3 regions of the Macrococcoides bohemicum genome follow, and region 1 is predicted to be linked to each of the others. Evidence: predicted binding sites of a transcription regulator. Region 1 holds the regulator's gene; each other region holds the start of a gene.
The links. Region 1 encodes NrdR, which represses ribonucleotide reductase genes. Its sites were predicted from a motif close to AACACNATATATNGTGTT; they were not measured.
Positions count from the first base shown of each region.

Region 2: nrdI (class Ib ribonucleoside-diphosphate reductase assembly flavoprotein NrdI) is a predicted target of NrdR. The motif match lies at 2,332-2,349, and genes of this name have one in related genera.
Region 3: nrdD (anaerobic ribonucleoside-triphosphate reductase) is a predicted target of NrdR. The motif match lies at 1,647-1,664, and genes of this name have one in related genera.

Region 1 covers NZ_CP054482.1:1,661,283-1,669,311, reverse strand. Annotated here, with positions in the region: gene mutM (DNA-formamidopyrimidine glycosylase) at 1-643, shown strand, start outside; gene coaE (dephospho-CoA kinase) at 631-1,239, shown strand; gene HT586_RS08645 (glyceraldehyde-3-phosphate dehydrogenase) at 1,359-2,369, shown strand; gene HT586_RS08640 (DMT family transporter) at 2,547-2,867, shown strand; gene HT586_RS08635 (DMT family transporter) at 2,867-3,181, shown strand; gene HT586_RS08630 (SGNH/GDSL hydrolase family protein) at 3,224-3,934, opposite strand; gene nrdR (transcriptional regulator NrdR) at 4,066-4,530, shown strand; gene dnaB (replicative helicase loading/DNA remodeling protein DnaB) at 4,539-5,894, shown strand; gene dnaI (primosomal protein DnaI) at 5,894-6,814, shown strand; gene thrS (threonine--tRNA ligase) at 7,163-8,029, shown strand, end outside.
Region 2 covers NZ_CP054482.1:694,198-702,226, reverse strand. Annotated here, with positions in the region: gene nrdE (class 1b ribonucleoside-diphosphate reductase subunit alpha) at 1-1,845, opposite strand, end outside; gene nrdI (class Ib ribonucleoside-diphosphate reductase assembly flavoprotein NrdI) at 1,808-2,203, opposite strand; gene queF (preQ(1) synthase) at 2,669-3,166, shown strand; gene HT586_RS03655 (peptide MFS transporter) at 3,438-4,949, shown strand; gene HT586_RS03650 (peptide MFS transporter) at 5,187-6,692, shown strand; gene HT586_RS03645 (oleate hydratase) at 6,768-7,019, opposite strand; gene HT586_RS03640 (alpha/beta hydrolase) at 7,276-7,872, opposite strand; partial or broken gene HT586_RS12590 (GNAT family N-acetyltransferase) at 7,931-8,029, opposite strand, start outside.
Region 3 covers NZ_CP054482.1:2,176,023-2,184,051, reverse strand. Annotated here, with positions in the region: gene nrdD (anaerobic ribonucleoside-triphosphate reductase) at 1-1,639, opposite strand, end outside; partial or broken gene HT586_RS12475 (hypothetical protein) at 1,822-2,055, opposite strand; gene HT586_RS11375 (Rho termination factor N-terminal domain-containing protein) at 2,186-3,346, shown strand; gene HT586_RS11370 (hypothetical protein) at 3,431-3,682, shown strand; gene HT586_RS11365 (hypothetical protein) at 4,153-4,653, shown strand; gene HT586_RS11360 (cation diffusion facilitator family transporter) at 4,666-5,622, shown strand; gene HT586_RS11355 (hypothetical protein) at 5,665-5,943, opposite strand; gene HT586_RS11350 (TcaA NTF2-like domain-containing protein) at 6,271-7,236, shown strand; gene HT586_RS11345 (TcaA NTF2-like domain-containing protein) at 7,370-8,029, shown strand, end outside.

The DNA of each region.
Region 1 (8,029 bases):
ACAAACATCTAAAATATATTTAGTCGGCCATTTAGGAATGGCCGGCGCTTTCTTTGTGAAAAGTAGTATTGAGGAAATTCCCATTCCAAATTATAAGAAACATTGGCATGTCCAGTTTGAATTGTCAGATGGACAAAAGATGATCTATTCAGATATCAGGCGTTTTGGAGAATTTAAAATATTAGATGAAGCAGCTTTTATAAACTTTAATCAGGCTATTGCGCCAGAACCTTTTGAAAATAACGCAATGGCACATTTCATACAGCAATCGAAACTAAAGAAATATATGAATAAACCGATTAAACAGGTCATTATGGATCATGGTGTTATAAGCGGATGTGGCAATATATATGCATGTGAAGCATTATATTTAGCAGGTATTTTACCGACTCATATTACACACACATTATCGACTCAGAAAAAGAAGAAACTCTTTTCAGCGATTGTGGACGTATTGAATAAAGGTATCGAATATGGAGGGTCAAGTATTTCTGACTACCGCAATGTAGAAGGTGAAAGTGGCAATATGCAAAGTAAATTTAATGTATATGGCTTAAAGCAATGTAAGATATGTAATAGTGATATAACGACACAAGTGATTGCAACAAGAAATACGCATTTCTGCGAAAAATGTCAAAAGTAGGTGTGAATGTGACAGTTATAGGTTTAACAGGTGGTATAGCAAGTGGGAAGTCGACAGTCGCAAAATATTTAGCTTACAATGGATTCATCATTGTTGATGCAGATATTGCAAGTCGCAAAGCAGTCGAAGCAGGATCATCTGGATTAGAAGAAATTAGAACAGTATTTGGAGATGGAGTAATACAGGAAGATGGAACGTTAAATAGAAAAGCACTCGGTGAGATAATCTTTAAAGATAAAAATCAACGAGAAAAGTTAAATGCGATCGTTCATCCCCGTGTAAGAGATATTATGGAGGCAGAAAAAGAAGCGGGACTAGCACTAGGTAAACTCGTAGTAATGGACATACCATTACTCTTTGAAAATAAATTAGAGCATACAGTTGATGAAGTTTGGGTGGTTTATGTTCCAAAAGAAGTTCAGATAGAACGATTAATGGCACGTAATCAGCTTTCACTGGAAGAAGCTGAGTCAAGAGTAGCATCACAACTATCAATAGAAGAAAAGAAACAAAGAGCTGATAAAGTCATTGATAATAGTGATAGCTTACAATCACTGTATCAGCAACTTGAGTTACTTATTCAAAGTTATATATAGACATTAATTTTAAGAAAATTATGAAAATAATTTTCTTAAAGAAAACGCTTCCTTAACGTTATCATTGTGCTATACTAATGAAAGAGATTAGTATAACACATTGCGGAGGAGAAGATATGATGAAAACAAGAGTAGCGATTAATGGGTTAGGAAGAATTGGAAGAATGGTGTTCCGTGCAGCACTATTAAATGATAATTTAGAAGTAGTTGCGATCAACGCGAGCTATCCTCCAGAAACACTAGCACATTTAACTAAGTACGACACTACTCATGGTAAGTTTGAATTAGATGTAGAACCTGGTGACAATGCTTTAATCGTTAATGGTAAGGAAATTAAATTAGTTTCTGAACGTAATCCAGAATTATTACCATGGAAAGAGTTAAATATTGATATTGTTATCGAAGCAACTGGTAAATTTAATGATGCTGAGAAAGCGTCAGCACATATTAAAGCAGGTGCGAAGAAAGTATTATTAACAGCTCCAGGTAAAGGAAATGTTCAAACAATCGTTCGCGGTGTGAACTGTGCACAATTAGATGTAGATACATATGATGTTATTTCAAATGCTTCATGTACTACAAACTGCTTAGCGCCAGTAGCGAAAGTGTTAAATGATAAATTCGGAATTAAGAACGGATTAATGACGACAGTTCATGCGTATACTAATGACCAGAAGAACTTAGACAATCCACATAAAGATTTACGCCGTGCACGTGCATGTGCTCAAAGCATTATCCCAACTTCTACAGGTGCAGCGAAAGCTTTAGCTTTAGTATTACCTGAATTAAAAGGTAAATTACATGGAATGGCGTTACGTGTACCTACAACTAATGTATCATTAGTAGACTTAGTTGTAGATTTAGAGAAAGAAGTAACTGTTGAAGAAGTAAATGCAGCGCTTAAAGCATCTGCTGACAATGAACTTAAAGGTATTTTAGATGTAACTTATGAGCCGTTAGTATCAGTAGACTTTAATACAAATCCACATAGCTCAATTGTTGATGGATTATCTACTATCGTTATGGAAGGATCTAAAGTGAAAGTATTATCATGGTACGATAATGAGTGGGGTTACTCAACGCGAGTTGTAGAATTAGCGGTATTAATGGGTGAAAAATTAGCGAAATAATATAGATGATAAGACATCTCTCTTAATTGAGAGGTGTTTTTATTTTGGATAAAAAGTTAAAATGTTGAAAAGGTTTGTTTTTGGATATGCCTTATTAGGCCCTGGAAAATTCCTCTCTTAAAATAAAAATACGTATATGTTATACTATTCACTATTATGTTGATAGTGAGGTATGTTATGAACTGGATTAAAATTATCGTTGCGGCGATTTTTGAGATGTGCTGGGTAATTGGTCTAGCCCATGCTGATAATTGGTATGAATGGATGCTTACTGTTATCAGTGTTTCAATCAGTTTCTATTTATTGCTCAATGCATCGAAATATTTACCGGTTGGAACAAGCTATGCTGTGTTCGTTGGTCTAGGTGCAACGTTAGTAACGATTGCAGATGTAGTATTTTTCAATGAACCAATAGGCGTTGAGAAAGTTATATTAATAAGTGTATTAATTATCGGTGTCATCGGTCTTAAGATGGCAACACCAGAGGAGGCGAAGTAATGTATTGGTTAATTTTAGTACTTGCCGGTATCTTTGAAATGCTAGGTGTTGTCGTGATTAATATGTATTCAAACACACATCAAAAGCGTTATGTTTTATTGCTGATATTTACATTTGCATGTAGTCTTTATTTTCTTTCCGTTGCGTTAATTGCAATTCCGATGAGTACTGCATATGCTATATGGACCGGTATTGGTGCAGTAGGTGGAGCAATTGTAGGGATTTTGTTTTACGGAGAATCGAAAAATGTATTACGTTTATTTTTTATGGGCTTAATTTTAGCAAGTACCATTGGATTGAAGTTGTTCCATTAAAAATAAAGTGTCACATACCGTATTTGGTGTGTGACACTTTTTTTATCTTTGCTTTAATTGTATCGGATAAATATCGGTAAACGTTTCTTCAATGACTTTTGACATAATGTCGTAGCCGAATACATGTGGATGTAGTCCGTCATCTGTAAGTTCGTTGCGTAAATAGTCGATGTCATCTTTAGTTTCAGTCATCTGTTTATAGTAATCGATAAATAATGCGTCATGTTCTGTACATAGTTGTTTGATTTCGTTATTTATTATCTGAACAAGTTTTGAGCGCGTTATAAATCCTTCTAACTTAGGTCGGTTCGTTGATGTTAGTGTAGTGACTGCAATATTTATGTTATTTTCATTTGCCATTACAATCATTGCTTCGATGTCTTCAAGGATACGTGTCTTAATTTGTTGCTGGTTGTCATTACTTTGATCAACGTCGAGCGCTTTCGTATTATTAATGCCAATCGATAAGACGATCCAATCTGGTTTCAACTGGATACTATCTGCTGTAAATCGGTCGCGTACCCATTGCGTACGATCGTTTCCAATGCCACGGTTAATCATTCGTTTGCCATTGTTTAATTGCAGGTAGCTTTCTATATCCCAGTAATCAGTTATTGAATCACCGATAAAGACGATTCCTACAGGGTCGTTATGATAAAGTATCACTTCATTTCTATGATTAAAGCTTTCTCGTAATTTATTTACGGGATGTCCTTCTTCTAACTTTGGTAAATGGATGTAATTCGGTCTCATCAGTTTTCTCCTTTGAATTTGAAAGATTTATATGTTGTTTATTATATACCTAGAACAGTGTAATCTTATGGATTTTTAATTGTTTCGTATTCATGTATAATTAAATAATAATAAAAAAAGGGGTGATTGTCTTGAAATGTCCAAAATGTGGTTTTAATCAGTCGAAGGTGATTGATTCACGACATGCAGACGATTTGACTGCAATCAGAAGACGTAGAGAATGTGAAGATTGTGGTACACGTTTTACTACTTTCGAAAGAATTGAATTACAGCCATTAATCGTCGTAAAAAAAGACGGCACAAGACAAGCATTCAACCGTGATAAGGTGTTGCATGGTTTAGTCCGTGCATGTGAAAAGCGACCTGTTGCTTTTGAATCACTTGAAAAAATTACGACAGATGTTGAGACTGCTTTACGTGAAAAAGGTAAGACGGAAGTGTCTTCGGTTGATATCGGTGAATTGGTGATGGAGCATTTAATGACTTTAGATCAGGTTTCCTATGTAAGGTTTGCGTCTGTCTATAAAGAATTTAAAGATGTCGATCAGTTATTACGTACAATGAGCGGTCTATTGAACGATAAAGATAAGAAGTAGGTGTCAGCATGCAGCATTATTTTACGGAATTAAACGGCACGGATCAGTTTACCGTCACGACAAACTATATAAGTACACATCTCACTGAAGATGTTCTTAAGACACTTTATACACCTTTAATTGGTATTGAATGTGTCGGTGTCTATCAGTTCTTAAGTCAGTTTTTAAATGACTATAACCAGGTTAGTAACGATTACACACATTATATTTTCTTAAGTGAGCTGAAGATGAATTTGAGTCATTTCGAAGTGATTCGCAAACGGCTTGAAGCAATTGGTTTACTTAAGACGTATATGAGAATAGATGATAGCAATCAGAAGTTTATCTATAAATTAATCAGTCCTGTAATGCCTGCACAATTTTTTAATGACCCGATGCTTTCTGTGTTCTTATATCAGCAGGTGGGTAAGCATCGTTATCAAGTGTTGAAGAGTAGATATTTTACAAATAATATAGATTATGATGGTTATCGGGATATTTCAAGTAAATATATGGACGTATTTGGTACGCCGAAATCTCCTGAACCAGTTGTATTCGAATATAATAGTGAGATTATTAAACAAAGTGACCCATATGGGATTCCTATTCATCACCAGACATTTGATTTTGATATGCTTGAAACATTGCTGGCACAGAATTTAATCACAAGTGAACAGTTACCTAAGAAGACGCGTGATTTAATTTCTCAGCTTGCTGCATTATATGATATTGCACCTACAGAAATGCGTCAGATTATCTTGAAGTCACTTACAAGCAATCAAACGATTTCTCATGAAGAGTTACGTAAAAATGCACGTGATTTCTATAAGATAGAACACGATGGTGCACTACCAACTTTACAGTTTCAGGAACAGTCAGATAATATAAAGCCTGAAGATAAGGAAGCGAGCACTCTACTGAACTGGTTTGAAAAGCTGGATACCACTAGTCCAATCGACATGCTGACTTCATTTAGTAAATCAGAACCGACCTTAAAGCAGAAACGCATGATTGAATCTATTTTAGAACGTGAACAACTGCCATATGGCGTATTTAATATTCTTATTCAATATGTATTGTTTACAAAGGATATGAAACTCCCGCAGGCGTATATTGAAGAGATAGCCTCTAACTGGAAGAAACAAAATCTAAAAACAAGTCAGGAAGCTTATCATTTTGTAAAATCAATGGATAAGAAACGTACGGAACGTAAAGATAAATCAAGTAGACCGAAACAATATTTACCGCCTTCTAAAGAGATGACACCTAAATGGTTAACGGATGAACCGATAGCAAGCAATAAAATTGATGAAAATGTCGATCTGGAAGCGGAACGTCGTAAGTTACAGCAAGAACTCAATCAATTATGGGAGGAGGATAAATGATGAAACCAATGGGCTCAATATTAAACGCTAACAGTGAAATCTTTAAGCGTATTGAAAAGATTAAAAAAGAAACGATAAAAGATCCTGAAATAAGTGCGTTTATTGCTGCTAATCATGTTACCGAGCAGATGATAGATAATGATTTATCTGTCCTCCAGGAATATAAAGATTCTTCAATTATGTGTCAGGATTGTGCATCTTATGGCCAGTGTAAGAACTTTGTCCCTGGTCACACGCCTGAACTATATATTGAAAATAATCACATTAAAATCAGACATTTGCCATGCCCTTCTAAGCTTGCTTATGATGAAGAACAGAAGATGAAACAGTTTATAACGGCAATTCATATGCCAAAAGATGTCCTGAATGCAAAGCTTGCAGATATTTATCTCGATGATAAAACGAGAATTGATATTGTCAGACGTGCGGGGCTAGTATGCAGAGATATCGCAAAGAATGTCGATACGAAAGGGATGTATATCCATGGACCATTCGGTACTGGAAAATCATTCATTTTAGGTGCAATCGCAAATGAATTGAAAGAGCGTCATATTTATACGACGTTAATGTACTTCCCGGAATTTATCCGTGAATTAAAATCGGGCTTTAACGATGGTACATATACGGAGAGATTAAATCGAGTAAAGAATACGCCTGTTCTGATGCTCGATGATATCGGTGCAGAAGATTTAACACCATGGGTACGCGATGAAGTGTTAGGACCGATATTAAATTATCGTATGATGAATAATATGCCGACATTCTTTAGCTCAAACTTTGATTTTAAAGAACTAAGTCATCATTTATCAATAACGAAACAAGGTGCAGAACAGACGAAGGCGCGACGTATTATGGAGCGTATCGAAACATTAAGTGATGAATATATGTTATCAGGGAAAAATTATCGACGTGAAAAATAAGTTTGAAAATTACAATAATAGGTGTATAATATACATTAACAAACAACAAAACTAAATTCGTTCATATATTAATTTAATGAATCAATTTTATATATTAATATTGTAAGGATACGATAGTCTATCATTAATTTTTTAGAGAGCTGATGGTGCTGAGAATCAGTAATTAAGATAGATTGTTACTCCCTTATAGGTATGACAACTAATCATTGTCCGGCTCAAGACCGTTATCTTATGCAGAGTTGCTGAGTGATCAGTAATTAGGGTGGTACCACGAATTGACTTCGTCCCTTTTTGGGATGGGGTCTTTTTTTGTTGTTTAAAATAATATAAAAAAGTGAGGCGTTTTGAATGGGTGAAATTAATGTTAAATTTCCAGATGGTAATGTAAAAAGTTTTGAGGCTGGCGTTACAACTGAGGATATTGCAGGTTCAATCAGTCCTGGTTTAAAGAAGAAAGCTTTAGCAGGAAAATTTAATGGACAGATGGTAGATCTATCAACGGCACTTGAAACAGATGGAGACATCGAAATCATTACGCCTGAGTCTCCTGAAGGTATAGAAGTATTACGTCATTCCACTGCACATTTAATGGCACAAGCGTTAAAGCGTATGTATGGTAGTGTACATTTCGGTGTAGGTCCTGTTATTGAAGAAGGATTCTATTACGATGTAGATACTGAACATAAAATTTCAAGCGAAGATTTACCTGAAATTGAAAAAACAATGCGTCAAATTGTCGGTGAAAACATTAAGATTGAACGTCGTGTTGTAAGTCGTGATGAAGCAAAGCAAATTTTTGCCGATGATCCGTACAAACAGGAATTAATCGATGCGATTCCAGCTGATGAAAATGTAACGATCTATTCTCAAGGTGAATTCACTGACCTTTGCCGCGGTGTACATGTGCCATCAACTGCTAAAATTAAAGAATTTAAATTATTATCTACAGCTGGTGCTTACTGGAGAGGTGATGCGAACAATAAGATGTTACAACGTATCTACGGTACAGCGTTCTTCGATAAAAAAGCATTGAAAGAACATCTTCAGGTTTTAGAAGAGCGTAAAGAACGTGATCACAGAAAGATTGGTAAAGAATTAGAATTATTCACTACAAATCAACTTGTCGGTCCTGGATTACCATTATGGTTACCAAATGGTGCTACAATTCGTCGTGAATTAGAACGCTATATCGTTGATAAAGAAGTTGCGTTAGGT
Region 2 (8,029 bases), 970 kb from region 1:
TGGATAGAACGTCTCTGCATTACCATATGTTCTACGTTCAATCTGATCAACAATCGGCATTACTGAACTTGTTGCATTTTGAACATATGAGATACTTTGCGTCGGTGCAATTGCTAAACGGTATGCATGGAATAAACCATTTTTCATAACAGCTTCTTTTAATGCTGTCCAGTCCGCTTGTGTCGGTACATCCATACCTTCAAATAAAACTTTCACTTTTTCTGATTTCGGTGCATAATTTGTCGTTTCGTATTTCACGAAGTACTCACCTGTTGCATAGTTTGATTTTTCAAAATCCGCATAACGTTCGTTACGCTCCATTGCAATTTGCATTGAACGTTCAATTGAATAATAATTCATCATCATAAAGAATGTTGCAGCAAATTCTTTCGCTTCTTCACTTTCATAGCCAATCTTGTTCTTCGCTAAGTATCCGTGTAGATTCATAACACCTAGTCCAACAGAATGTAGTTCACGGTTTGCTTTTGCAACACCTGGTGCATTCTTTATGTCAGCAGCATCACTAACTGTCGTTAATGCGTCCATACCGATATGTACTGAATCCTGGAATTTCTTAGATTCCATTACATTAACGATATTGAGGGAACCCAGGTTACATGAAATATCACGTTTAATTTTATCTTCTGTCCCATAATCATTAATTACTGAAGTTTCTTGTAACTGGAAGATTTCAGTACATAAGTTACTCATCTTAATTTGCCCAATATTTGAATTCGCATGTACTTTATTCGCATTATCTTTAAACATTAAATAAGGATACCCTGACTGTAACTGTGTTTGGGCGATTAAGTTTAACATTTCTCGTGCATCTTTTGATTTCTTCACCACATTCGGATTTTGAACAAGCTCATCGTACATTACTTCGATATCTAAATCGTCTAACGTTTGTCCATATTCACGTTCTACTGTATGCGGTGCGAACATAAAGAATTCTTTTCCTTCTTTAGCGAGTTCAAAAAATTTCGATGGAACGATTAATCCCGTAGAAATTGTTGATAGTCTTAAATCTTCATCCGCATTAACTTTCTTAGTATCTAAAAATTCTAATACATCATAATGGAATATATTTAAATATACAGCTCCCGCACCTGGTCGTTGTCCTAATTGATCAGCGTAGCTAAATCCACCTTCTAAAGCTTTCGCTACAGGTAACACACCTTTTGCTACACCTTTAATACCTTTAATTGCTTCACCACGTGCACGTAACTTTGATAAGTTAATCGCTACACCGCCACCAATTTTAGATAATTGTTTCGCTGTTGAATCGATATAGTTGATTGAATTTAAACTGTCATCAACTTCAAGCAAGAAACAAGACACAAGTTCACCACGACGCGCACGACCTGCATTTAAAAATGTCGGTGTAGCCGGTTGATAACGCTGTTCAATCATAGCTGAGACTAAAGCTTTCGCTTTTTCTTTATCACCTTTTGCTAAATATAATGCTACGATAATCACATGTTGCTTATAATCTTCTAAATATTGCTTTTTATCATTTGTCTTTAAGGCATAATCTTTAAAGAATTTACTTGCTGACATGTAGCTCGCAAATTGGAAAGGAATGTTCTCAGCATATTTAATGATTTCAAGTAAATCTAATTCCGTATATTCTTCAAACAAATTATAGTAAAAATCCTGATCCACTAAGAAGTGTAAACGCTCTAATGGCGTATCAAAATGGATTGTAAAGTCATGAATCTCTTCTAGATAAACAGCTAATGCCTCCTGATCTTTCTCTAAATCAAAGAAACCATCTTCACGGCGCTTTGTAACCTGGTTATTTAATTCAATATGATTGTATTGCTTCTCTTCTACTGTTTTCATAACATTCTTCCACCTTTTTATTAAATAATTCTACGTCTCGATTATTTCCATGAAGTTCAAACTTCATAAGAAGCGGAACGTGGTATGTTGCACTAATGGTATCACCAGCTTTGCCGAAGTTTTGCCCCCAGTTACGGTTTCCACTTCCTACTACTGCCGCTAAATGATGATAATATCTTTCTAAAAACTGCGATACTGCATCTGGAACCTGTCCAAAACCAATTGTACCCGTGACTATGATAAATGGTTCTGACACACCTTCTTCCATCGCAGTTTCAAGAGGTATCACGCGAGGTTGTCCTGACTTTTGAATAAAACGGCGTACATTCCCTGTTAATGAATAATATACAATTAACATTTGCCTCACTCCTAACTGTAAGGAATATCACTAAACAAACATGAAACATTTCAAACCATTATGTATGTATTATGAAACGTAATTTTCTATTTTTAGTTTAATATTATCTTGTGTTATTTTTCTTTTTCAACACAAGATATAGTGGTATGTTGAAAACACACACACAAGATATACGATTAATTATAGCACTTAAAAATTGCTTTTCAATCTTAACAACTCCAAAAAAAATTAATTTTAATGTTGACTTTTCATCAAAATTTTTAATCCATTGATACGACTATATTTAATTGACTTGAAAATTTGTAAGGTTAATAATGAAATTTAATTCTATAAAATTCTGTTGAAATTTCATTTAAAAAATGATATTAAATAACAACTTCTCTTCACTAAAGGTGTATATATGTCTTTTTACATATGTCGAGATATCTATTATAATAGAACAATCAAAAATATCGGAGGCAGAAAATGACTGGCAGACAAAAAGAAGAACTACAAGATATCACATTACTCGGTAATCAAAACAATAAATATCTTTATGAATACGATCCATCAATTTTAGAATCGTTCGATAACAAACACCAGGGCAGAGATTATTTCGTAAAATTCAATTGTCCTGAGTTCACTAGCCTTTGCCCTATTACAGGTCAACCTGATTTTGCAGCCATCTATATCAGCTACATCCCAAATATAAAGATGGTCGAGTCAAAATCTCTTAAACTTTATTTATTCAGCTTTAGAAATCATGGTGACTTTCATGAAGACTGTATGAATATTATTATGAATGATTTAATTGATCTTATGGATCCACACTACATCGAAGTATGGGGAAAATTCACGCCACGTGGTGGAATTTCAATTGATCCTTATACAAATTATGGACGTCCAGGGACGAAATATGAAGAGATCGCGAATTATAGATTAATGAACCATGATCTATATCCTGAAACAATTACTAATAGATAAATTTGCTTTTTTAATATGAACTAAGGATACTTCTTATAAGAAAGTATCCTTAGTTTATTTCTTGTTATCAATATGAAAATGCTTGTTATTTATCTGTTAAATTGATTAATGAGTGATTATTTTAATAATTTTTTATCTACTTAAATGATTACTATTCAAAAAGTTGAATTGTCTTAAAATTAAAATAAGTGTATTATATATGAATAGTTTATTTGTATAAACTATTCGTCTTTTATTTGTACAACTTTATTTGAAACAAGGGGGAAATGGTATGGCGCAACACACGCGCGAAGAAGTGGTCAACAGTATGCCGAGAACTGGTTTCTTCGGTCATCCAAAAGGTTTATTCACTTTAATGCTGACTGAGTTCTGGGAAAGATTTAGTTATTATGGAATGAAAGCTATTCTTTTATTCTATCTTTATTATTCTGTGAATAAAGGTGGATTTGGATTAGATGAAGGATTTGCGATGCAAATTGTATCTATCTACGGTGCATTAATTTATATGAGTGGTGTTATCGGTGGATGGTTAGCTGATAGATTCATCGGTACACGTAAAGCAATACTATATGGCGCAATCCTTATCATGATTGGTCACATACTTTTATCTTTACCAAACAACTTCACTTTATTACTTATTGCATTGTTATTCATCATTTTGGGTACAGGATTATTAAAACCAAATATTTCAACAAATGTAGGAGAATTATACGAAAAAAATGATCCAAAGGTAGATTCAGCATTTACACTATTTGTTATGTCAATTAACATGGGTGCATTAATTTCACCATTACTTGTTGGCTGGTTACAAGATAATGTAGGCTTCCATTATGGATTTGCAGTCGCAGCTGTTGGTATGTTCTTTGGATTAATCATCTTTATGTTACGTTCTAAACAAACATTAGGACTTTCAGGCTTAGATGTTCCTAATCCAGTGACGGAAACTGATAAAAAGAAAACAATTACAATCACTGGTATCGTTATAGCTGCATTCCTGCTTTATTTCTTAGTTACAGGACTTATGGGTAATTTGTCACTTGAAAGTTTTATGAACTTTGTAACAGTAATTGGGATGGCGTTACCATTCTATTACTTTATTACAATGATCGTATCGAAGAAAACTACGAGAGATGAAAAAGCACGCGTATTTGCATATGTGCCCCTTTTCTTAGCATCTGTTACATTCTGGTCTATTCAGGAACAAGGATCAACAGTACTTGCACATTTTGCTGATAAAAATACGCAGCTTAATCTAGGTGTCTTAACAAATAATGCAATTGATTTTAAAATCCCGGCAGCGTGGTTCCAGTCACTGAATCCTTTATTCATTGTAACTTTAGCACCATTATTTGCCTGGTTATGGATTAAGCTCGGACGATTTAATCCACCGACAGTCATTAAATTCAGTATCGCGCTATTCCTAGCGGCAATGAGCTATTTAGTAATGGTTTATCCGTTAACACATAATGGCGATCAGTTAATGAATCCAGGTTGGTTAATCCTTAGTTATCTTCTAGTAACAATGGCTGAGCTTTGCTTATCACCTACGGGTTTATCTGTTACTACGAAATTAGCACCACAAGCTTATGCATCACAAATGATGAGTGTATGGTTCCTGGCAAATACAGTAGCACAATTAGTTAACAGTAAACTTGTACTTTATTATGAAGCTGTAGAAAATCACCAGTACTTTAACAATATCGGTTTAGTAACACTTGCTATAGCTGTTGTTCTATTGCTTGTCAGTCCATTTATGAAAAAATTCATGCGTGGTATTCATTAATAAAGAATCAATTACTATTGAAGCATACGATTAAGTATGCTTCTTTTTTATTGCAATATATTTTTTTTATAAATATATAATTGTAAAAATAATGATTGTTACAAACAATTGAACAAGCCTTGTTTAGAAAATTTCGACTATTAACTGAAAGATTGAATGTGACAATAATAATGGTAAAATAATGTTCTAAAATAATATAAATTTTCGAAATATTTATAACTCGAAAGGGATGAAAAAATGAAGTATACAAGAGAACAGATGGTTGAAAGTGTACCTCAAACTGGTTTCTTTGGCCATCCAAAGGGCTTAGGAATTCTTTTCTTCGTCGAATTCTGGGAGCGCTTTAGTTACTATGGTATGAGAGCGATATTAGTTTACTACATGTTTGATACAGTAGCAAACGGCGGTTTAGGAATGAACGAGACGACAGCTGCGAGTATAGGGTCAATGTATGGTGCTTTAATCTTTATGACTGGAATTTTAGGTGGATGGCTTGCTGACCGTATATTAGGTTCAAGACGTGCTTTACTCTATGGCGCAATACTCATTATGCTTGGACATATTGCAATGAGTTTACCATTTGGTATTCCTGCATTTTTAGCTTCAATGTTTTTAATTATTGTTGGATCAGGTTTAATGAAACCTAATATTTCAAATGTATTGGGTGGTTTGTATCACAAAAATGACAACCGTATGGATGCTGGTTTCGTAATCTTCTATATGTCAGTGAATATGGGTGCATTTTTATCACCATTAATAGTTGGTGAACTACAAAAGCAATATAACTATCACATCGGGTTTTTAGCCGCTGCGATTGGTATGGCATTAGCTTTAATTGCATATGTTATCTTTAACCGTAAGTCTTTAGGATTCGTTGGTGTTGAACCAACACATATTCTTGAAGGTGAAGAAAAATCAAAATACAAAAAATTATTTTCAATTGGATTTTTAGTCATCGTTTTACTTGTTGCTATCGGTATTTATAGTGGATTCCTTACCTTTAATACTTTCTCAATAATAGTAACTATTCTAGGCGTAGTTCTTCCAATCATTTACTGGACAACAATGTATAGTAGTAAAGATGTTACCGAAATCGAGCGTTCACGATTAGTAGCATATGTACCGTTATTCTTAGCCAGCGTTATGTTTTGGTCTATTCAGGAGCAAGGTGCTAATACTTTAGCGATATTTGCTGCGAAATTCACTCAGCTCGACCTTAATAAAGTTTCAGGAATTGATTACTTAGTACCTGCGGCATGGTTCCAGTCACTGAATCCATTATTTGTTGTCGCTTTAGCACCTGTCATTTCTGCTTTATGGTCTAAATTAGGTAAATTTAATCCATCTACTCCGATTAAATTTGCGATAGGAATATTAATGGCAGGTATCAGTTTCTTAATCATGGTTATCCCTGCCCAAGATGCAAGTTCTACGAATTTAATTAACCCAATGTGGTTAGTTGCTTCATTCTTTATCTGTGTCATCGGTGAACTTTGTTTATCACCAACAGGTTCTTCAACATCAGTTAAATTAGCACCTGTTGCGTTTAACTCTCAAATGTTAAGCTTGTGGTTCCTATCAAATGCGACAGCACAAGGTATTAACGCTCAATTAGTTAAATTAATCGAGCCACTTGGTTATGCGAACTACTTCTTATTTATTGGAAGTTTAGCAATAGCATTGTTTGTTATTATTTTCTTATTAAGTAGATTTATCTCTAGAAAGATGCAAGGTATACACTAATTAATCTTACTTAACCAATAATTATATAAAAGATAAGGACATTGAATATTGTTCAATGTCCTTATCTTTTATTTTTTATATTAGTTTAGCTTCTTCAAGCAACTCTTCAATAAAAGTGTCTTTTACTTTTTTGATGCGTCTTTTCTCTACAATCTTTTCATAGAATGGCATATCCAATTCTTCTAACTTCTTACCATTATTTAATACCGAAATAGCATGAAGTAATATGCGTATATCATATACTGAACCAAAAACTTCTGGTACACCCATATGATATAGCCATTCTTCACAAATTTCTTTACCAGTACACTCAACAATCGTTTTAATTGTGCGTCCCCCAGAATAAACCTGATTTCACTTTTCGAGCATGTAATGGATTAATAAATGCTTTCGATGGTGTATGTAAATTTAACAAAGGATAGACATTATGATTCCTGAACTTTTACGTGTAGGTTTGTTGTTACTTTTGCTTTTTATCGGTGGATACTTTTTCAATAATCACCAAGAATCGCAAAAAAAATTAAAATAAAAGCCCGAAAGATGCAGTAGCGTTTAATGTCTGCATCTTCAGGGCTTATTTATTTTATAGTGATTTATACCATTCAGCAGCATGCTGGACTTCTTCTTGTGTTAGAGAATGTCCTGATTGATGCCAGAAAATCTCAACTTCTGCACCAACCGCTGTTAATGCTTGTGCAAGTTCTTCAGTTTCTTGTCTCGGTGATATTGGATCATTCACCCCAGCACCGATAAATACTTTCTTACCTGATAAATCAGGTAATTCAATGTTGCGAAGTGGTACCATTGGGTGGAATAGAATCGCTGCATGTAATGCATCTTTATCATGATACATTAAACTTGCTGCAATATTTGCACCATTAGAGTATCCTACTGCTACAACATTTTTACGGTTTAAATTATTCTCCTGAGCAGCTGTTGTAATAAAATCATTAAGTTCGTGTGTACGTTTCACTAAATCTTCTTCGTCGAATATACCTTCAGCGATTCTGCGGAAGAAACGAGGCATACCATGCTCACTGACATTTCCTCTTACGCTTAATACGTTTGCATCATTATCAATTAAACCACTAAGTGGTAACATGTCTTGTTCATTACCACCAGTCCCATGTAATAACAACAATGTTGTATCATTACTACCTTTGTTTACAATATGTTTCATCGTCATTTTAATCTCTTTCTCACCTTCATGTTATAAATGTCACCCTTTAAAATTATTCTCAGGCTTTTGCAAGAATGTCATCATATTTACTATCATTTGTCATAACCTGTTTCCCAAACGGACATACAGGTATAACTTTCAAATTGTTTTCTCTCGC
Region 3 (8,029 bases), 510 kb from region 1:
TCGGTGTATTCGTACCGAGATAACCGACACGTGAATAAGCATAGTCCCATACCGCTTCTAACGCTTCGGGGTTATGGATAATCGGCGGGTATTCACAATAATGAATAAATCCGCCTGTTGAATAACGCGCGAAGTCTTTTTCAAAATCAATTTTTTCGAAAGGGGTTATATTTTTGCGTATATCATAATGAAATGAATTTGTATAATATCCTTTATCGGTCACGTTTACCACAAGTCCAAAGCGTTCAAAATCGAGTGTACAGAAGCGGTCCGTTAAAGATTCACTTGGTGTGCCGTATACACTGAACTGAATATCGTATTGATTAGTTAAGTCATCAGCATATGATTTTATCGTCTTTAATATATTTAATATAAAGTCAGAAGCATCTTTATGATGTTCCCAGTCTTTCTCAAATAAATGTGCGCCAACTTCGTATAATCCGATATAGCCGATACTGATGGTGCTACGACGATTTTTAAACAATGCTGATATGTCTTCGCCTGCATGTAGTCTTTTACCGAACGCACCATATTGATAAAGTATAGGGGCATTTTGTGGAAGTGCATCTTTTAATCGATTAATTCTAAAAAGACAAGCATCGCGTACAATATCCAATCTTTGATGTAACATGGTCATAAAAGTATCCGGGTTATTGCTTAGTAATGCAATCCGAGGTAAATTAAGCGTTACGACACCTAGATTGAAACGACCATTGTTGATAAACTGTCCATCTTCCTGATAAGTATTCAGGAAACTTCGACAACCCATCGGTGCTTTGAAATCTCCAATCATCTCTGTTAACGCCTGATAATTTAATACATCAGGATACATGCGTTTTGTAGCGCATTCGATAGCCAATTGTTTTATCGCATAATTTGGATCAGTCTGTTTTAAATTCACTCCGTCTTTTAAACTGAAGACAAGCTTTGGAAATATTGCAGTCGTTTGATCAGCACCAAGCCCTGCAATACGCGTTTTTAATATTGCACGTTGAATCATAACACTGTACTTATCCGTTCCTAATCCAAAGCCGAAAGTTACAAACGGTGTTTGCCCGTTACTTGTATATAGTGTATTAATTTCATATTCAAGCGACTGGATGGCATCACCGATATCTTTTTCGGTCATTTGCTGGATATATTGTTCCTGTTTATCTTGCTGGACATACTTTATTGCAGTTTGACGATGTTTTTCTGCATTTAAGACAGCATAAGGACTTAGCACTTCATCGATACGATCTACTGAGCATCCTCCATATTGACTGCTGGCGACGTTAGCGATAATTTGTGCAATCTGAGCTGCAGCAGTTTGAATCGATTTTGGTGATTCAACTTTCGCGTTACCAATCTTAAAACCATGAGCCAGCATATTTGGAATATCAATTAAACAGCAGTTCGTCATCGGCATATAAGGATGATAATCTAAATCGTGGAAATGAATATCTCCGTTTAAGTGAGCATGTTTAACATGTTTCGGTAGCATATCAAGGCCGAGTGATTTAGCAACAGTACCGGCTGTTAAATCACGCAGTGTATTAAAGACATTCGCATCCTTATTTGCATTCTCATGAACGACTTCCGGGTGTCTATTTATTAAACGTTCTAAGCTGTCCTTCAAATCAGTTGTTTCTGTTAACATTTTATCACCTACTATATATTGTGTTTGCAATTCAATATTAATACTATATACAGTATTTGTGTGCAAAATAGTAGTGAATTTGAAAAGATGTCATATTTACAACGAAGCTATCTGGTTTTAAGAACATGCGGTGTGAGAAAAGTTACAAAAAAAGCCGGACACAATGTTCGGCTGTGAAAATATTATCCTTTTAGAAAGTCTGGTGCTTTATAGCTAGGGTTTGGATATGTATAGAACCCCTCTCCTGTCCCAATCATCTAGGCTCTATCAACCGTTTCAGCGTCACCGACACCATTTGCAAGTAACATTTCTGCTGACTGTAATAATGGCACAAGTAAAGAATTTAATATATAGCCAGGTTGTTCTTTTTTAACAAGCATCGGTACCATATTAATCTGTTTCACAAAATTCATCACAATTGTATGTTTATGTTAAATTAGAAAGTTTAATTTTTACTTAATCATTGGTAAAATAGAATAAATATTAATAAAAATAAATGCTTTTAAAAAGGATAGCAACAACTTATAGAACCGTGGGGGACTTACTATGACAAACGAGTTAAATATCGACATCGCAGCACAGGAAGAAAAAAAGAAATTAGTAGCTGAAAAATTTAATGACAATACATTTGATATGTATTTATCAGCGCTATCTAAAGAAGCGTTAAAAAATATATGTCGCAACCTGGGTATTAAAGGTTACTCTTCTAAAAATAAAGAAGATTTGATCAGCTTAATTACCGAAGCTTATTTTGCAGATGATCAAATGCTAGGTAAGATGCTGGAAACATATGATAGTAACTTTAAAGTCGTGTTAGATGATATCACAGCACAAGAAAAGAACTACATAGTATATCATCATGATATACCGGATGAAGTTTTCTTATTTTATGCAGATGACACTGAGCTATTGTTCATTCCTCAAGATGTAAAAGTGCATTTTAATGCGTATATTCAAGCGCATCCAGCATTTAAAGAAGAAATTGATAAGATTCATTTCTATCGTAGCGCATTAAATTTATATGGCTTTGTAACGTTGAAACATTTAGCAGTGTTAAAAGAAAAGTATTTCAATGTACAAATGACTGAAGATGAAATCCGTGAAGAGCTTATTACAGTGATGCCTGAGTACGAAGCGCTGATTAAAGATGGCAGTGTTAAACATAAAGAGCTTAGCAATATTGATATCGATTTAAAATTTTTAACCGAACAAAAAGAATACTATATTCCTAAATATGAAGATTATAAATTATATACAGAATATTTCTATATTGAGCCGACGCAAGACATTAAGCATTTAGTTGAATATATCGAAGCAGGAATCACTGAAGATTTCCAGGGAACAGACACAGGGAAATTAATTGTTAATACAATCTTGTTCGGATTACGTGCCAACGAAACACCGGAACAAATTCTATTACATATTGATAACGTAGAGAAGAATGGTTTCGTTAAGTTTGATGATCGTGAAAAGTTGACTGAACTTATTGCAGCCGCATTAAATACAGCAAGATTATGGATGCTAAATGGACACACGCGCAATGAAGTAGAAAGTAAAGTACAAATTGAACAAGGACAATCTCAGGTTCAAGCACAGGCACCAGTACAAACAGTGAAGAAGAAGAAACCTGTACAAGTAAAAAGAAAAACGAAAAAACGTGGTAAAAATAGAAACGTAGCACACGTAGCGAGATTGAATAAACATTAATTGGTATGTAGATAAGCGTATAACTAGAGCGATATAGCGTTTGATGTTATAGTGTATCGTAACAAACATTTAGAGGTGAACAACTTGAATAGAACTAAAGAAACAACAGTTTGGGGTCGCATGTATAACATATTAAATCTTGCTGTTGTCGTATTAATCATTATCCGACTAATTACTGATATGAACTTTAATATGTTAATCGTATGTTCGTTTGCAGCTTTACTTGTACTTGGACTACTGGATAGTTTAGACCGCAACGCATGGCGTGAGAATATGTTCCGTCATATCTTTGATCTTATATTGCTTGTATTATTTGCAGTACTTTATTTCGGATAATATAAATTGTCATCAATAAGACTTCAATGCTATTGAAATAATTTCCTTATTCAACTTATAATGAGGAATATTATTAAATAGATTGGAGTCTTTTTATTATGAAGAAAACAAATGTGTATTTTAATCACGATGGTGGCGTGGATGTGTCAGGAAGCCCGAACTTGTAAAATCAAAATTGGCGGATCACCAATTTCAGCAACAAAGTCCAACTCGAAATTGGAGGATCACCAATTTCAGCATCAAAATCCAACTCGAAATTGGCGGATCACCAATTTCAGCATCAAAATCCCGCCCGAAATTGGAGTATCACCAATTTCGTCCAACCATCACCAATAAACAAGTCCGATATCGACAAGATATCGGACTTGTTTTGTATATACTTAATTGCTAATAATCGTTATCAGTACAATAATGTAGCACAATACATTTTTACTTGATACACTAAATAAAAAATGCATAGGAGAACGATAATGTTTAATATATTCAAGAGAAAACAGGAAAAGACAAACGATATGTTAACTGTTCTAGGGGTTGATGATCGCGTACGTGGTACTGCAGGTGAGGAATATGTGCATCACGAACAGCAAATCACTGAACTGATCAAGCCGATTAAAGAAGTGGAAGCGAAGACGACAATCGACGGACTGCCAAATAATATTTACTGGATGGTTGGGCATGTCATTGTAGAAAATGAATATCGTTTAATACCGAACGCTGCTAATACTGAAATTGCTGGATTAGCAAAATATTTTAAATCGGGAACGAGCCCTGATGACTTTGATGAAGATATTCCTTCGTTTGATACATTGAAGTTATTGCTTCCACTTCAGACGAAACGTCTATTAGGTGGGATTTGCGATCGCGACGAACTAAGTATTAAGAATGACGATATCGAATTTGCTGCCAACCATATGACGCTTCATCTCGGGCAGCTAAAAACGATGCATCAGCTTATAATGAACAATGACTAGGGGGTAAATTTTATGAGAAAACAATTAGAAAGTCCAACATACTTTCATCACGTTGAACATTTAAAACATCAGCAAGGCTCTAAACGCACACTATGGGCGTCACTTTACATCACATTATTCTTTACGATTGTAGAAATTGTCGGGGGGATATTATCTAACTCACTTGCATTACTATCTGACTCAATGCATATGATGAGTGACGTATTAGCATTAGGATTATCGATGCTTGCTATTTATTTTGCATCAAAAGCACCAACAGCTAAATATACATTCGGATATTTACGTTTAGAAATATTAGCAGCATTACTTAACGGCTTAGCACTTATCGTCATTGCATTAGGTATCACATACGAAGGGATTATGCGTATTTTACATCCGCAAACAGTTGATGTTAAATTAATGCTGATTATCTCTACAATCGGACTTATCGTCAATATTATCTTAACATTCATCTTAACCCGTTCATTAAAAGGTGAAGACAATATCAATGTGCAAAGTGCACTTTGGCATTTTATCGGAGATTTATTAAATTCAGTAGGCGTTATTGTTGCAGTGATCATCATCTACTTTACACACTGGACTTTAATTGACCCAATTTTAAGTATCATCATTTCAATTATCATTTTCCGTGGAGGATATAAGATTTGTAAGAATACTTGGGATATTTTGATGGAGCGAGTACCAGATGGATTAGATACTGATAAAATTATTCAGACGATGAAAAATCATCCGGCAGTTGTTGATGTGCATGAATTCCATCTATGGTCAATTACAACTGATCATCCATCAATTACAGCGCACGTTGTTGTTGAACCTTCAACAGATGATAAGAACTACCAGGTCATCAATGAACTCTCAACGATATTAGCTGATAAATACAATTTAAAACACGCAACCCTTCAAATCGAACATCTGGAGAAAAATAATCCGGACAATGCATATTTTGAAGAGGTTAAACATCACGAATAAAACCGTGTGCAGCAATTGCTGTACACGGTTTTTTATAGATAATTATGATAGTTGATCTTTTGGAATAGGCGAAACATCTGATAATTTATATACATTATGGCTAATATATTGTAGCTCATCTAAATAAAAGGTAATGTAACGTAGAAGACGTAATAATGTCAATTCATCATTATTTGTTTCCATAATACGATCATAATTGAGTTTTCTACAACGGAGACGCATAAATGAAGGGGCCTCATGATACAGGTCATTCTGGTAAATAGAACATGTCCATCTGTGATTGAAACGATCGAAGATTTCATAGTTGTTTAGTGCGTTCAAGATGTATCCCCCCTTTATATTAAATTAAATATATCACGTTCATTGTTTGAATAATACAATAATAAATTACAAAAATAAATAATAATTAATTTATATTTGCTATTAAATTGCATGATTGAAATCAAGTGGTGGATAACAAATATGGAAAACTTATTGAGTTAATTACTTTATACGATTTATAAAATTAATTTAAATTAAATTTATCATGATATGAAAATAATAGTTAATTTTATTTCTTATAGATAATATTGTAAAATAAATATTTCAAATTCATTTGACATAACATATAATGGAGAGGATAACATAATAATAGATTGGGTGAGGGATTTGAAATATATACTAGGCGTACTAGCGTGTGTATTTTTATTGTTTACAACAGGTTGCAGTAACCAGGAAGAAAAAATCATCAGTGCAAAAAGTGCAAGAAAATCTCAATATCTTTACCAATGGTCAGGAACGAAAAAAGATGATATTATGCTGGTCAATTCAGCAATGAAACACTTTTTTGATCGCTATGCAGATGCATATAATAAAAGTAATTACAATCTCCTCAAATCCACTGTAAAAGAAGGCTCAATCGCTGAAAAAGAATTAAAAAAAGAAATTAGCAGCGGTAATTATACAAATATGGAAGTATATAGTACTACAATAGATAAGATTACAACGCAAAAAGATGAATATGTTGCACTTGTGGGTAAAGAAATATCTAATTACGCATCGAATGGCAGAACATACTCTGAAACTGTTTTTCATTTTGCCTATGATCCTTCATTAAAGCAAATGATGATTACTCAAATTTCAGACGTTAATAATAGCGAACTTAAGGTTAACGATCAATCGCAAGCTCAAAAAAACACAAAAGGTAACGGCGTTGTGATCGATGTTTTATCTACAAATTTTAAAAATGAATTTTTCCTAGATAATAATCGATTTGCTGGCGGTATTTCTGAACAAATGAGTTTCCAGGTGATTAAGGATAAGTTTGGAGACTTCTCAGATCATACAACGATTAACCAAAAGAAATATTATATCTTCGGCAATGCTGGTATCAATTTTAATAAACAGTTAGACGATAAGAGTACAGGTGCTGAAACAGCACAGGATATGGTCATTATCCCTCCATACATGTTGTATCAGGATGTTCTTGCATTTTACGGGCAACCTAACAAAGAATTTTTAGAAAATACTAATGACCCGCGCGTTATCTATGAGAATGAATCAGGTAATGTGAAAGTTGCATTTCATTTATCAACAAATAAAAAAGAAGTAGAATATGTTGAAAAATTAAAATAAGTGAAACCCCTACAAATGTTTGTAGGGGTTTAATATTATTATACCTGAAAGCGTGAAAGAAATTTTCGCGAAGATAGTTTGCTTTTTTAGAGTACTCATACACTTCTATGGTAAAATAGAGGGAAATAACTGAATGGATGGTGTAGTCGTGCGTATATATAAATTGATATTAGCGGTAATGTTGTCCTTTGTGCTTGCGGCATGTAATAATGCACAACAAGACAAAGAAGAAACGAAATCTACTGAAACATCAAAAGTGAAGTCAGACACCCCTGAAGCAACAACAGAGCAACCATCAAGTGAAGCGCAGTCTGTTAAAGATAAGAAGAAAGAAGCACAATCAAAGAAAAAAATAAAACAAACAAAAAAATCTACTAAAGCTAAAGTGACGAATACAAACGAAACGGCAGCGAACTTAAAACAGCTGACGCATCAAACGATGACCGATTATTTAAATGCAATGCCGAATGCATTTAATCAACGTAATTATAGTATGATTCGTCCCTTTATAAAATCTAACTCTAAAGCTGAAGAATATATATTAGCGAAATTACCAACAGGAAGTTTTGATAATTATCGTATTACCGCTCAGAGCATAGATCAAATTGATGTTAGAAATAGATATGCGCATGCCATTGTTACTCGTACGCTATCATCAAATGCTACAGGGGGACAATTGAAACGCGTTATAACAGTGTTTGATTTCTACTATAATAAACAAACAAAAAAAATGGAGCTATATGATTTTAACGATAAAGTAATATTTGATGTACATGATAACGCTCCAGCTACA